DNA from 4 places in the uncultured Phyllobacterium sp. genome. Region 1 is predicted to be linked to each of the others. Evidence: riboswitches for the same ligand, from Rfam matches in the RefSeq annotation. Region 1 holds a riboswitch; each other region holds the start of a gene.
What was found. Region 1 has a riboswitch for cobalamin ahead of RDL77_RS11160 (ABC transporter ATP-binding protein). Riboswitches for the same ligand answer to the same signal wherever they lie in the genome.
Positions count from the first base shown of each region.

Region 2: it holds a riboswitch for cobalamin, as region 1 does, so the genes downstream of both, RDL77_RS06005 (ribonucleoside-diphosphate reductase subunit alpha) here and RDL77_RS11160 (ABC transporter ATP-binding protein) in region 1, are expected to answer to the same signal.
Region 3: it holds a riboswitch for cobalamin, as region 1 does, so the genes downstream of both, cobU (bifunctional adenosylcobinamide kinase/adenosylcobinamide-phosphate guanylyltransferase) here and RDL77_RS11160 (ABC transporter ATP-binding protein) in region 1, are expected to answer to the same signal.
Region 4: it holds a riboswitch for cobalamin, as region 1 does, so the genes downstream of both, RDL77_RS14465 (aromatic ring-hydroxylating dioxygenase subunit alpha) here and RDL77_RS11160 (ABC transporter ATP-binding protein) in region 1, are expected to answer to the same signal.

Region 1 covers NZ_CABSQF010000015.1:19,211-22,755, forward strand. Annotated here, with positions in the region: gene RDL77_RS11155 (ABC transporter substrate-binding protein) at 1-436, opposite strand, end outside; gene RDL77_RS11160 (ABC transporter ATP-binding protein) at 436-1,242, opposite strand; cobalamin riboswitch at 1,561-1,774, opposite strand; gene RDL77_RS11165 (DUF2126 domain-containing protein) at 1,931-3,545, shown strand, end outside.
Region 2 covers NZ_CABSQF010000006.1:132,616-136,160, forward strand. Annotated here, with positions in the region: gene RDL77_RS06000 (heme ABC transporter ATP-binding protein) at 1-603, shown strand, start outside; cobalamin riboswitch at 654-865, shown strand; gene RDL77_RS06005 (ribonucleoside-diphosphate reductase subunit alpha) at 973-3,545, shown strand, end outside.
Region 3 covers NZ_CABSQF010000060.1:9,636-13,180, reverse strand. Annotated here, with positions in the region: gene RDL77_RS22690 (cobyric acid synthase) at 1-848, shown strand, start outside; cobalamin riboswitch at 893-1,127, shown strand; gene cobU (bifunctional adenosylcobinamide kinase/adenosylcobinamide-phosphate guanylyltransferase) at 1,289-1,813, shown strand; gene cobW (cobalamin biosynthesis protein CobW) at 1,818-2,873, shown strand; gene cobN (cobaltochelatase subunit CobN) at 2,888-3,545, shown strand, end outside.
Region 4 covers NZ_CABSQF010000022.1:3,019-6,563, forward strand. Annotated here, with positions in the region: gene RDL77_RS14455 (L-fuconate dehydratase) at 1-764, shown strand, start outside; gene RDL77_RS14460 (DUF1868 domain-containing protein) at 844-1,554, shown strand; cobalamin riboswitch at 1,666-1,866, shown strand; gene RDL77_RS14465 (aromatic ring-hydroxylating dioxygenase subunit alpha) at 1,991-3,235, shown strand; gene RDL77_RS14470 (hybrid-cluster NAD(P)-dependent oxidoreductase) at 3,243-3,545, shown strand, end outside.

The DNA.
Region 1 (3,545 bases):
CGGGCCGGGACTTGTCGAGATGGATGCAGCTTTCGGTCAGTTCAAGCGTCTTGATGCCGTGCGGCGCCAGCGTGTCGGGGGTGACCTCACCGCCCGGCTTCATGCCGTAATTCCAGCCAGCGAAGAAGAAATCCGGTTCCGCAGCAATGAGATTTTCAAGGGTCGGATATTTTGGCGCAAGCTCGGGAATGGCGCCCAGCTGCTTCTTGAACGCGTCGTCCAGCTTGTACCAGCCGGTAATGCCCGAAACCCCGACCATCGAGGATTGCAGGTGCAGGGCGAAGGCCATTTCGCTCATGTTGATGTCCTGGATGACCGCACGCTTGGGCGCGGCCTCGAAGGTGACGGGCTTGCCGCAACTGTCGACCGTCACGGGAAACGCCCATGTGGGGGCGGACAGCGCCGACAAGGCGAGGGCGAGCAGCATTCTTTTCATCAAATTCTCCGTAGCTGAGCAGTTTGTTTTGTGGTTGGTCCGGGTGCTTCGAACACCATGAGATCGCGATCCTGCGAGGGATGGCGCAGGCGCAGGACATCGAGATCGAAGACATCGCTGACGATGCGCGGCGTCAGCGTTTCGTCGGGTGTGCCGGCGGCGACGAGCTGGGCGGCATGCATGACGGCGACGTGGGTGGCAAACGGCGCCACCAGCGGCAGGTCGTGCAGCACCGCGATGGTCGTCACGTCGAGACCGGCGACCAGCGCCAGCAATTCGCTGCGCGCCTTCGGGTCGAGGTGATTGGTGGGTTCGTCGAGAAACAGGATGTCAGGCTGCTGGGCGATGGCGCGCGCCAGCTGCACGCGCTGCCTTTCGCCGCCGGAGAGCGAGCCGATGGGACGGCGCGAAAACGCGGCGATCCCGGCGCGGAGCAGGGCTTCCGCCACGATATCCCGGTCTTTCACCTTGGTCAGGGTGCCGGTGTGCGGAATGCGGCCAAGGGATACATAATCGTCCACCAGCAATTGCGGGTCCGGCATGTCGGTCTGGCCGACGAAGGCAAATCTCCTGGCCCGTTCCTTCGGCGGCAGCCGGTCTATTGCCGTACCGTCGAGATGGATGCTGCCGGAGGAGGGGCGCAACAGCCCGGCCAGCATGCGCAAAAGTGTGGATTTCCCGGCGCCATTCGGCCCGATAATGGCAAGACGCGCGCCGCGCACGATGTCGAGCGATACCTCATCCACCAGCGTCTGGCCGGCTGTGCGGAACGTCACCTCGTCGGCACGCAGGGCGACATGGCTCATGGGCGGATATCCGTGACTGCAGGCAAGGCACATGGTGTCAAATCCCAACCGGTAAACGTCGTCGCGTCATCGCGGACGCTTCGCTCTCGTATAGTAACGTTATAACATTGGTCAATACCCGATGTGTCATGGCTGTCCCGGCCGCGGCAGGCCGCCGGCGGTCTTGCACGGGGTGCAGACGATAATCTGGTGGTCGGGTATTGGCGTGGTCATGCCGGTGCCTTGCCTTGTGGACAAAGGTTAGGGGAACGCGGCCAATGCACCATCGCGACAATGCGGGAGAGGACATCGCATCGCTCCCGGCACACCCCGTCCGGTTCGAATTGTAGATGAGATGGCAGGTCTCCTGGCTCGCGGGTCTCAGCTTCGCCTTGCCTTCCCGACCTTCCGGTCAGTGGCATGTCAGGCATCGCTCACCGCTTACAGTTGCGGGGGCAGCCACGGTCTCGGTCCCTTTTGGGTACGCCTCACCGTGTTCCCTTTTCATCTCCCGCGTTGTCGTGCGGAAGAAACCATCGGTGCGGATGCTATGCGGCCAGCCGCGCAGTTGCAAGCACGTTTATGCGGCAATTTTTGCTGCTGCCAAAATTTTTGGCAAATGAAAGATTTCAATTGGCCGGTAACTCGTTAGAGTGCGGGGAGCATTTGTGGAACCGCGGTTTTTTTTGAATCAGACTTTTGAGGCGATATGGCAATTCACGCAGCAGTCTATCATCTGACGCATTACCGGTATGACCGGCCCATCATGCTCGGGCCGCAGATCATCCGGCTCCAGCCGGCACCCCATTCCCGGACAAAAGTTCTCAGCCATTCCCTGAAAGTCAGTCCGGCCAATCATTTCGTCAACCTGCAGCAGGATCCCTACGGTAATTTCCTCGCCCGCTTCGTCTTTCCCGAACCGGTGACGGAGCTGAAGATCGAGGTCGATCTCGTCGCTGATATGACCGTCTACAATCCGTTCGATTTCTTCGTCGAACCGGTCGCCGAAACCTGGCCGTTCAGCTATCCCGAAGAGATCAGCGACGACCTGTCGATCTATATGAAACCGGAACCGGCCGGACCGCTGGTTTCGGCTTTCCTTGCAACCATCGATCGCAGCCCGACGAACACGGTGAATTTCGTCGTCGATCTCAACGCGCGTATCCAGCGCGAGATCGGCTATGTCATCCGCATGGAAACCGGGGTTCAGGAGCCGGACGCAACTTTGAACCTGCGCTCGGGATCATGCCGGGATTCAAGCTGGCTGCTGGTACAGGTGTTGCGCAATCTCGGTTTTGCCGCACGGTTCGTCTCCGGCTATCTCATTCAGCTGAAGCCTGATCTTGTCGCCATCGATGGTCCCGCCGGAACGGACAAGGATTTCACCGATCTGCATGCCTGGTGCGAAGTCTATCTGCCGGGGGCGGGCTGGATCGGCCTCGACCCCACCTCCGGGCTTCTGACCGGCGAAAGCCACGTACCGCTTGCCGCCACCCCGCATTACCGCAATGCCGCACCGATTTCCGGCATGGCGGAATTCGCCAATGTGGAATTCGGTTTCGATATGCGCGTGACGCGCGTATCCGAACACCCGCGCATCACCAAGCCGTTTTCCGACGAATCCTGGAATGCGCTCGATGCGCTCGGCGAAAAGGTGGACGCGATCCTGAACGAGAGGGATGTGCGCCTGACCATGGGCGGCGAGCCCACATTCGTGTCCATCGATGATTTCGAATCAGGCGAATGGAACACCGATGCGGTCGGGCCGACCAAGCGCGAAAAGGCCGACAAGCTGATCCGGCGGCTGCGCGAGCGTTTTGCGCCGGGTGGTTTTCTGCATTACGGGCAGGGCAAGTGGTATCCGGGCGAGAGCCTGCCGCGCTGGACGTTCTCGCTTTACTGGCGCAAGGACGGCAAGCCGATCTGGGTCAATCCCGACCTGATCGCGCCGGAGAACGGCAAGGCTGACGTCAAGCCGGAAGATGCCGGAAAACTCCTCGTCGCGTTGGCGCAGGAGCTTGGCGTTGAAGAAGAGATGGTGGCGCCCGCCTATGAAGATCCGGCGGAATGGATCATCAAGGAGGGCAATCTTCCCGACAATGTCGATCCGTCCAACTCCAGGCTCAAGGATCCGGAAGAGCGCAGCCGCATCGCCCGGGTTTTCGAGCGGGGCCTGACCGAGCCGAGCGGTTTTGTCCTGCCGGTGCAGCGCTGGAACAGCCAGGCCTCCGGCCCGCGCTGGCGTAGCGAAAAATGGAAGACGCGGCGCGGCAAGCTGTTCCTGGTGCCGGGGGATTCGCCCGTCGGATACCGGCTGCCGCTCG
Region 2 (3,545 bases), on a different contig from region 1:
ATCAACCGGTTGAAGCTCTGGCAGATGGCAACCATGCGGGCGATCCTGCCGCAATCCACCTCGCTGTCCTTCCCGTTTACCGTGCGTGAGATCGTCAAGCTGGGCATGACCAGCGGCCGCTCCGGTGCTTCGCGCCACAACGTGGACACACTGCCCGATGAAGCGCTTGAGCGCGTTGACCTCGCGGGTTTCGGTGGGCGGTTCTATCAGGAACTCTCCGGCGGCGAGCAGCAGCGGGTGCAACTGGCGCGCGTCCTCTGCCAGGTCTGGCAGCCGGTGCTCGACGGCCAGCCGCGCTTCCTGTTTCTGGATGAGCCTGTGTCGAGCCTCGATATCAAACATCAGCTGATCATCATGCAGATTGCCCGCGACTTTGCCGATCGCGGTGGCGGGGTCATCGCTATCCTGCATGACCTCAACCTCACCTCCATGTTTGCCGACCGGGTCGTGGTCATGCACAGGGGGAGAGCCGATTCTGTGGGCACCCCCACGGAGGTCTTGACGGATGACCGCATCCTGCGCGTCTATGAATGTGCGCTCAAGGTGGGCGGTCTGCCTGGAAAATCCGTGCCGTTCGTCTTGCCGCAATCCGCAGTGCTCTGAGTACGCGAAGACGTATCCATCTACCTATTGACTAAAAACGACGATTTGATACTAAATATAGATGTTATGGTTCTCTCCGAGTCGCAAGACCGGGAGCTAAGAGGGAAGCCGGTGAAATGTCCTGGACATTGATGCCGGCGCTGCCCCCGCAACTGTAAACAGCGAGTTGTTGTCGACAATGCCACTGAAGCCCAGCTTCGGGAAGGCCGACACCAGCGCCGACCTGTGAGCCAGGAGACCTGCCATGACATGATGAACGTCCACGGGCGGGGTGTCCCGGTGTGTCGCTTGCAATGGTCGGCCGCAAGCTGACCGGATTCTTGCACGCGTGCGCTCGACCTTTGCCCCCAACATTTGGGGTATAAGCACATGTCTCTTTCTCTTCAAGCCACCCGCGCCGACGGTCAGTCGCCGGTTCGTCCTGCCGAATTGCAGCCATCATCCAGCGAGCCCGGCTATCGCGTCATTCGCCGCAATGGCTCGGTCACACCCTTCGACCCGCTGAAAATCACTGTTGCCCTGACCAAAGCCTTCCTCGCCGTTGAAGGCAATGTCGCTGCCGGTTCGCGCCGGGTACACGATGTCGTCGAAGGCTTGACTGCAGAGATCGTGACAACCTTGAAGCGCCGCAGCAGCGAAGGCCGTCTGTTTCACATTGAAGATGTGCAGGACCAGGTCGAACTTGCTCTCATGCGCAGCGAAAACCACAAGGTTGCGCGTGCTTACGTGCTCTACCGGGAAGAACGGGCGCGAGAACGGGCGAAGCTGGTGGAACCGGTGGCCGAAACCGGCCCGTCGCTGAGCGTTACCCTGCTCGACGGAACCAAGACACCTCTCGATGCGGTGCGGCTTGCCCGCATCATCGACGAAGCCTGTGAAGGACTTGAGGGGGCGAGCGCCGCGCCGATCCTCAGCGAAACCCGGCGTAATCTTTATGACGGCATCACCCTCGACGAACTGTCGCTTGCGCCCATTCTGGCTGCACGCACACTCGTTGAAACCGAACCGAACTATTCCTTTGTCACCGCCCGTCTGCTTCTGGACAAGCTGCGCCGCGAAGCCTTGAGCTTTGTCTTCGGCCGGCCTGAACAGGCGACCCAGCACGAAATGGCGGAGCGGTACGCCGATTATTCCCCCGCCTATGTGAAGGCCGGCATTGAAGCGGAACTGCTCGACCCTGAACTCGCCCGCTTCGACCTGCGGAAAATATCAGCAGCCCTGAAGCCGGAACGCGACCTGCAGTTCCAGTATCTCGGCCTGCAGACTCTGTATGATCGTTATCTCCAGCAGACACGCGGTATCCGGTTCGAGTTGCCGCAGGCCTTCCTGATGCGCGTTGCCATGGGCCTCGCCACCCGCGAGATCGACCGGGAAGCACGCGCCATCGAATTCTACGATCTGCTGTCGTCGTTCGACTTCATGGCATCCACACCGACGCTGTTCAATTCGGGCACGCTGCGTCCGCAGCTGTCCTCCTGCTTCCTGACCACCGTCGCCGACGATCTCGACGGCATCTTCAAGGCGGTGAAGGACAATGCGCTCCTCGCAAAATATTCCGGCGGCCTGGGCAATGACTGGACGCCCGTGCGCGGTCTTGGCGCCCATATCAAGGGAACCAACGGCGAAAGCCAGGGCGTCGTACCGTTCCTGAAAGTGGCCAACGATACGGCCATCGCGGTCAATCAGGGCGGCAAGCGCAAGGGCGCGGTCTGCGCCTATCTCGAGACCTGGCATGTCGACATCGAGGAGTTTCTCGATCTGCGCAAGAATACCGGTGACGACCGCCGCCGCACCCACGACATGAACACCGCCAACTGGGTGCCTGATCTGTTCATGAGCCGCGTGGAAAAGGACGAGCCGTGGACCCTGTTCTCACCTGACGAGACGCCGGATCTGCATGATCTCTATGGCGCGGACTTCAAAACTGCCTACGAGGCCTATGAAGCCAAGGCTGCACGCGGCGAAATCCGTGTCTTCCGCACCGTGCGGGCACTGGATCTCTGGCGCCGGATTTTGACGATGCTGTTCGAGACGGGCCACCCATGGGTCACCTTCAAGGACCCCTGCAATATCCGCTCGCCCCAAGGCCATGTCGGCGTGGTGCATTCCTCGAACCTGTGCACGGAAATTACCCTCAACACATCGAAGGATGAAGTTGCGGTGTGCAACCTCGGCTCGATCAACCTTGCCAATCACATTGCAGCCGAAGGTCTCGACCTTGAACGTCTGGCGCGCACTGTGGCAACGGCCATGCGCATGCTCGACAATGTCATCGACATCAACTTCTACACGATCCCGGAAGCGCGCCATTCCAACCTGCGTCACCGTCCGGTCGGTCTCGGCTTGATGGGTTTCCAGGATGCATTGCAGGCATTGCGTATTCCCTACGCCTCCAACGAAGCCGTGGCTTTCGCCGATCTCAGCATGGAAGCCATTTCCTATCATGCCATTTCGGCATCGGTTGACCTTGCCAGCGAACGTGGCAGCTATCCGAGCTTCAGCGGTTCGCTCTGGTCAAAAGGCATTCTCCCGATCGATTCCATTGAACTGCTCGATCAGGCCCGCACGGCGGCCGGCGCCAGGCTTTCGATGGATCGCAGCACTACCCTCGACTGGGAAGCCCTGCGCAAGCGGGTGACGACAACCGGAATGCGCAATTCCAACACCATGGCGATTGCCCCCACCGCAACGATTTCCAACATTTGCGGCGTCGCCCAGTCCATCGAGCCCGCCTATCAGAACCTCTTCGTCAAATCCAACATGTCGGGCGACTTCACTGTCGTGAATGCAGCACTGGTGCATGACCTGAAGCAGCGCGGGCTATGGGACGAGGTGATGATTTCGGACCTGAAGTATTTCGACGGCTCGGTGGGTGAAATCGACCGCATCCCTGCCGACCTCAAGGCGCTCTATGCCACGGCATTCGAAATCGACAGTGCATG
Region 3 (3,545 bases), on a different contig from region 1:
TGTTCGATGACGGCCTGACAGCCATCACGCAGTTCACCGGCTGGCCGTCTTTCGGCGTGGTGCCATGGCTGAAGGACGCGGCGCGGCTGCCGGCCGAGGATTCCGTCGTGCTGGAGCGTCTGGTGAAGGGCGAGGGCCGGGCGCTGAAGATCGCCGTGCCGGTGCTCGACCGCATCGCCAATTTCGACGATCTCGACCCGCTGATGGCCGAACCGCAGGTGGATGTGGTGATGGTGCGCAGCGGCGAGCGGCTGCCTGCCGATGCGGGACTGGTCATCATTCCCGGGTCCAAATCCACCATCGGCGACCTCCTGCGCTTCCGCGAGAACGGCTGGGACAGGGATCTCGACCTGCACCGGCGGCGCGGCGGCCATATCATCGGCATATGCGGCGGTTTCCAGATGCTCGGCCGGACCGTGCGCGATCCCGACGGCATCGAGGGCAGCGTGACGGAGACGGCAGGGCTCGGGCATCTCGATATCGATACGGTGATGGAGCCGGAAAAGACCGTGCGCAATGTGGCGGCGCAATCGCTGCCGTTCGATCTGCCGCTTGATGGCTACGAGATTCATCTGGGCCGGACGACCGGCCCGGACTGTTCGCGCCCCGCGGTGCGCATCAACGGCGTCAATGACGGTGCCATATCGGCGGACGGCAAGGTATTCGGCACCTATCTGCACGGGCTTTTCGGGGCGGACCGGTTTCGCGCCGCGCTTCTGGGCACGATGGGCATTGCCGCTGAAACATTCGACTACAAGGCCGGGGTGGACGCCGCGCTGGATAGTATCGCCGCCGAGCTTGAAACAGTGCTGGATGTGGATGCGCTGCTTGCATGTGCCGCTCCCTGAGCAAACCGTGCGGATTCCATTGACATTTCCCGTGGGGGGTGAATAACGTCCCAGCCATGATTGGTTCCCATATTGGCCAAAGGCCAAGGGATCAAAAGGGAATGCGACGGTTGTACCCTCAAGGGCGACCCCACCGCAGCCGACCCCGCGACTGTAGAGCGGCGAGGATCAATGCAAAGCCTGACGCATATGCAGAAGGCAGCCACTGGGAAACCGGGAAGGCAGCATTCATCCTGTGACCCGCGAGCCAGGAGACCTGCCAGTCATAGAGCGTTTCCCAGGAAACGCTCGGGGCAATCCTGCCCAAGAACCGAAGGGTCGTGTCCCTTCAGGCCCAGCACGGAGGTTGTTATGGCTGCTCGCATTGTATACGCGCTCGTTTCCCCGCCCGCATTCCGCTTGATCGTACCTGACGGATCATCGCGATTGCAGTGACGGCGATGCCCCAGCTGAATCACGGCGTGACGTTCATTCTCGGCGGTGCCCGCTCGGGCAAGTCCAGTTTTGCCGAAGGCCTGATCATGGCTTCCGGCCTTGAACCCGTTTATGTCGCAACCGGCAGGTCCTGGGATGAGGAAATGTCAGTCCGCATCGACCTGCACAAGGCGCAGCGTGGTTCATCCTGGCACACCATCGAAGAACCGCTCGATCTGGTGGATACCCTGCAAGGGGTTGCTGCCGAAGGAAAGGCGATCCTTGTCGATTGCCTGACGCTCTGGCTGACCAATCTGATGATGGCCGAGCGCGATATCACCGCCGAGACACGGCAGCTCGTGCAAGTGCTGCCGAAACTTCAAGGCTCGATCGTTCTGGTTTCGAACGAAGTGGGTCTCGGCATCGTACCGGAGAACCGCATGGCGCGCGATTTTCGCGACCATGCCGGACGTCTCCATCAGGCCGTAGCGCAGGCCGCGGCAACAGTCTATTTCGTGGCAGCCGGGCTGCCGCTCACCATGAAGGGATAGGAATATGCAGGGTCAGAAGATTCCAGCAACGGTCATCACCGGTTTTCTCGGTTCGGGCAAAACCACGATGATCCGCAATCTGCTCGAAAACGCCAATGGCAAGCGCATCGCACTCATCATCAATGAATTCGGTGATCTCGGCGTCGATGGCGGCCTGCTCAAGGGCTGCGGCATCGAAGCCTGCCGCGACGAGGATGTGATCGAGCTGAACAATGGCTGCATCTGCTGCACCGTGGCCGACGATTTCATCCCGACCATGACCAAACTGCTCGACCGTCCGGACCGTTTTGACCATATCGTCATTGAGACGTCAGGCCTCGCGCTGCCACAGCCGCTGGTTGCCGCATTCAACTGGCCTGAAATCAAGACGCAGGTGACGGTTGATGGTGTTGTCACGGTGATCGACGCTTCCGCCGTGTCGGAAGGCCGGTTTGCCGACGACCATGACAAGGTGGATGCTCAGCGGATTCAGGATGAATCGCTCGACCATGACAGCCCGCTTGAAGAACTGTTCGAGGATCAGATCCGTGCCGCCGACCTGATCGTGCTGAACAAGAGCGACCTGATCAGCGACAAGCAGCTGGAAGGTGTGCGCGGCGATGTGCAGAGCCGCTCGTCGCGCTCGCTCAACATGGTATCGGCAAGCTTCGGCAAGCTCAGCAATGAATTGCTGCTTGGTCTCGGCGTCGGCACCGAAGAGGACATCGCCAACCGCAAGTCGCACCATGAAATGGAACATGAAGCGGGTGAAGAGCACGACCATGACGAGTTCGAGAGCTTTGTTGTCGGGCTTGGTCCGGTGGCCGAACCCAAAAACTTTGTCGAGAAGCTGAAGGCCGTGATTGCCGATCATGACATCCTGCGCCTGAAAGGCTTTGCCGATGTTCCCGGCAAGCCGATGCGTCTGGTGGTGCAGGCCGTCGGCACGCGCATCGAGCATTACTTCGACCGCGCGTGGAACCCGGGCGAGGAACGGCAGACCCGTCTCGTCGTCATCGGACTGCACGATATCGACAATGACGCCATCACATCGGCGGTAACCGCCGCTGCCGCTGCCTGACGATAGGATATTGAATGCATCTCCTGCTTGCCCAGAAAGGCACCATCGCTGAAGGCACCGAGGCCATCGACCTCGGCCAGACGCCGGGAGATGTGCTGTTCCTGTCCGCCGCCGATACGGAACTGGCGAGCCTTGCCGCCGCACGGCGGCAGGGCGATGGCGCGGTTTCGCTGCGCCTTGCCAATATGATGAGCCTGTCGCACCCGATGTCCGTCGATGCCTATGTCGAGCGGACAGCGCGGCATGCCAGGCTGATCGTCGTCCGGGTGATCGGCGGCGAGAGCTACTGGCCCTATGGCCTCGAAGCGCTGCATGCCTGCGCCGTCAATCACAAGGTGCAGCTTGCGGTGCTGCCGGGTGACGACAAACCCGATCCGGGACTCGACCGGTTTTCAACCGTTGCCCGGCATGATCGCGATGCGCTCTGGCATTATCTGCTGGAGGGCGGGGCGCAGAATGCCCAGCGCTTCCTCGATTATTGTGCAGCCCTGATTTCTTCGGGTGAAAAGCCGCAGGAAGCGGCGCCTTTGCTCAAGGCCGGGTTGTGGTGGCCCGGCAATTCGGCGCCGTCGCTGGACGCGATGCGGCGTGACTGGACTGAAGGGGCGCCTGTCGTTGCCATCTGCTTCTACCGGGCGCTGGTGCAGAGCGGCCAGACAGAGCCTGTTGCGG
Region 4 (3,545 bases), on a different contig from region 1:
AGAAGGAGCGGATCGCGACGCTGCAGGCGGAAGGTTATCCCTGCTACACCACATCGGCGGGCTGGCTCGGCTATTCCGATGAAAAGCTGCGCCGCCTCTGCCAGGAGGCGGTCGACGCCGGTTTCAACCACATCAAGATGAAGGTCGGCCGCGATCTTGAAGACGATATCCGCCGCCTGACCATTGCCCGCGAGGTGATCGGGCCGGACCGTATCCTGATGATCGATGCCAACCAGGTCTGGGAAGTGGGCGAGGCCATCGACTGGGTCAACAAGCTTGCCTTCGTCAAGCCGTTCTTCATCGAGGAGCCGACCAGCCCGGATGACGTGGCTGGCCACCGCAAGATTCGGCAGGCAATCAAGCCGGTGAAGGTCGCGACCGGCGAGATGTGCCAGAACCGTATCATGTTCAAGCAGTTCATCGCCGAAGGCGCCATCGATGTGGTGCAGATCGATTCGTGCCGGATGGGCGGCCTCAATGAAGTGCTGGCCGTGCTGCTGATCGCGGCGAAATACGGCCTGCCGGTCTGGCCGCATGCGGGCGGTGTCGGCCTGTGCGAATATGTGCAGCATCTGTCGATGATCGACTATATCGCCGTGTCGGGCACGAAGGAGGGCCGGGTGATCGAATATGTCGACCACCTGCATGAGCATTTTGTCGATCCCTGCCAGATCCGGGATGCCGCCTATATGCCGCCGTCGCTGCCGGGTTTCTCGATTGAAATGAAACAGGCGTCGATCGAGGAATATCTCCACCGGCCATAGAAAAGGGGCGGGGCTTCATCAGTCTGACAAAGAGCTGTCCTATGGCGATTGCATCGTCTTCTTTCGTCACGGGGTTCCCATGCTCGACCTGATCAAGCCTTCGCTTGCCCGCTTTGCCGCCAGCCTGCACCCGGAACCGCCGGTGCATCTCGGCCGGCGCTACAACAGCGCGGGCGTCTTTCAGCCGGAACCCGGCAATACGGTGGTCTGCCATCTGGTGAAGGGGTCCGAGTCGGAAGCCTCGGTCATTGCCGTGCGCGACCGGATGCTGGCGATGCCCGATGCAGGGCAGCTGGCCTTTACCCCCGTCTCCAGCCTGCACATGACGCTGTTTCAGGGCATTATCGAATATCGCCGCCGCCCGTTCTATTGGCCGGATGATGTTCCGCTGGAGACAAGCATCAACGACATGACGCGGCTTTATGTGGATCGCCTGCGGGATTTCGAGGGATGCGGGCCGTTCAACGTCGAGGTGATCGATGTCACGCCCGCAGGCCTGACAGTGGCGGGTGCGAGCGAATATGACGAGCGCATCATGCGCGCCTGGCGCGACGAACTGGCCGTGCCGTTCGGTTACCGGCATCCTGATCACGACACCTATGTCTTCCACATCACGCTGGCCTATCCGATCGCGCGGTTCCCGGATGAAAGGCTCAGGGCCTGGCAGGAACTTCTGGATGATTGCCTAGCATTCATCCGGCGTGAATCGCCGGTGATTGCGTTGAATCCGCCCGCATTCTGCAGTTTTGTCGATATGAATCATTTCGAGGAACTGGTGGTTCTGGATTGAACCAGAGGCCGTTTGATCGCCAATCTGCGACATAGTGTACACGCGCCCGGCGTGTCGTCTTACGTAAATGCGATGTCGTTTCCGCACCTATTCTTTTTGGGTGCCGGATGCTTTTATCGGGGCACTTGAGGTGCCGCTTTTCTAGGGAAGCGGAGAATTGGGAAGCCGGTCGGAAACCCGGCGCTGCCCCCGCAACGGTAGTGGAGTGAAACACGGCATAACAGCCACTGGGTCACAACCCCGGGAAGGCGTCGTGACAGCCGATACGGCAACTCCAGAGCCCGGAAACCAGCCTCGGTACTGAAAACCGACTGATCGCGGTGGGCGATCAAGGAGCATGATTCTGTGCGGGCATCAGCCGGTGGCTGGCCGTGCAGGCGTTCTTCCTCCGTCACCACCAGTCAGTCCTTTCGCAACATCGAGGCGAGGACACGACATGGATATACGCAACGAACTGCTCCGGAACCTGAGAAACCGGAAACCCGGCTACGGCCTTGAACAGTCTTTCTATTCCGATCCGGATTATTTCCGGCTCGATATGGAGAACATCTTTTATCGCGACTGGCTGTTCATCGGCCATGATTGCGAAGTCGCCAAGCCCGGCAACTTCTTCACGGTGCAGGTCGGCGACTATCCCGTGGTCATCGTGCGCGACCGCCAGGGCCAGATCCGGGCCTTTCACAATTCCTGCCGCCATCGCGGCTCGCGCGTCTGCTCGGCCGAGCGCGGCACGTCGGCCAAGCTCGTCTGCCCCTATCACCAGTGGACCTACGAGCTTGACGGGCGCCTGCTGTTCGCCCGCCAGATGGGCGATGATTTCGACGCCAGCCAGCACAGCCTGAAGCCGGTGCAGTGCGAAAGCGTCGGCGGTTACATCTTCATCTGCCTGGCGCAGAATCCTGTCGATTTCAGCGCGACGCGTGCACTGATCGAGCCCTATCTCGCGCCGCACCACCTCACCGAAACCAAGGTCGCCTATCAGAGCACCATCGTTGAAAAGGGCAACTGGAAGCTGGTCTGGGAAAACAACCGCGAGTGCTATCACTGCGTGGCCAATCATCCCGAGCTGTGCAAGACCTTTCCGGAAGCGCCGAGCGTGAGCGGTGTCCAGGGCGCCGCTGACGATCCGGAAATTGCTGCCCACTGGCAGCGTTGCGAAGCGGCAGGCCTGCCCAGCATTTTCCGCATGTCCGATGACGGCCAGTACCGCGCCACCCGTGTGCCGCTGCTGCGCGATGCGGAAAGCTATACGATGAGCGGGCGCCGCGCCGTCGGCCGGCAGCTCAGCGACAGTGTCAACGAGAAGCAGATCGGCTCGCTGCTGCTGTTCCATTACCCGACCACCTGGAACCATATCCTCGGCGACCATGCCATTTCCTTCCGCGTGCTGCCGCTCGGCCCGGATGAAACGCAGGTCACCACCAAATGGCTGGTGCACAAGGATGCGGTTGAGGGCGTGGATTACACCATCGAGGAACTGACGCATGTCTGGCTCGAGACCAATGACCAGGACCGCCGGATCGTCGAGGAAAACGCCTTCGGCATCCGCTCGCCCGCCTACGAGCCCGGCCCCTATTCGCCCGAGCATGAAGGCGGCGTGCTGCAATTCCTCGAATGGTATTGCAGGTTCATGGAAGAGCGTCTCTCCGGCGGCGATACGCGGCTCAGCAAGGTAGCATAGGTACACAATGAACATGGGCGTTCCTCAGTCTTACCCGCACCTCGACCAGATGCAGCCATGGAATGACCGGCTGCATCTGCTGGAGTGTTTGTCGATCATCGAGGAAGCGCCGAATGTGAAGACCTTCACATTCCGTTCCGACAACCAGAACTGGTTCCGCTATGAGCCGGGCCAGTTCATGACCTTCGAGCTGCCGGTGCAGCCCGAAGCCGTCCTGCGCACCTATACGCTCTCCTCCAGCCCGTCACGGCCCTTCACCATCGCGGTGACGGTCAAGGCGCAGGAGAACAGCATCGGCACCCGCTGGATG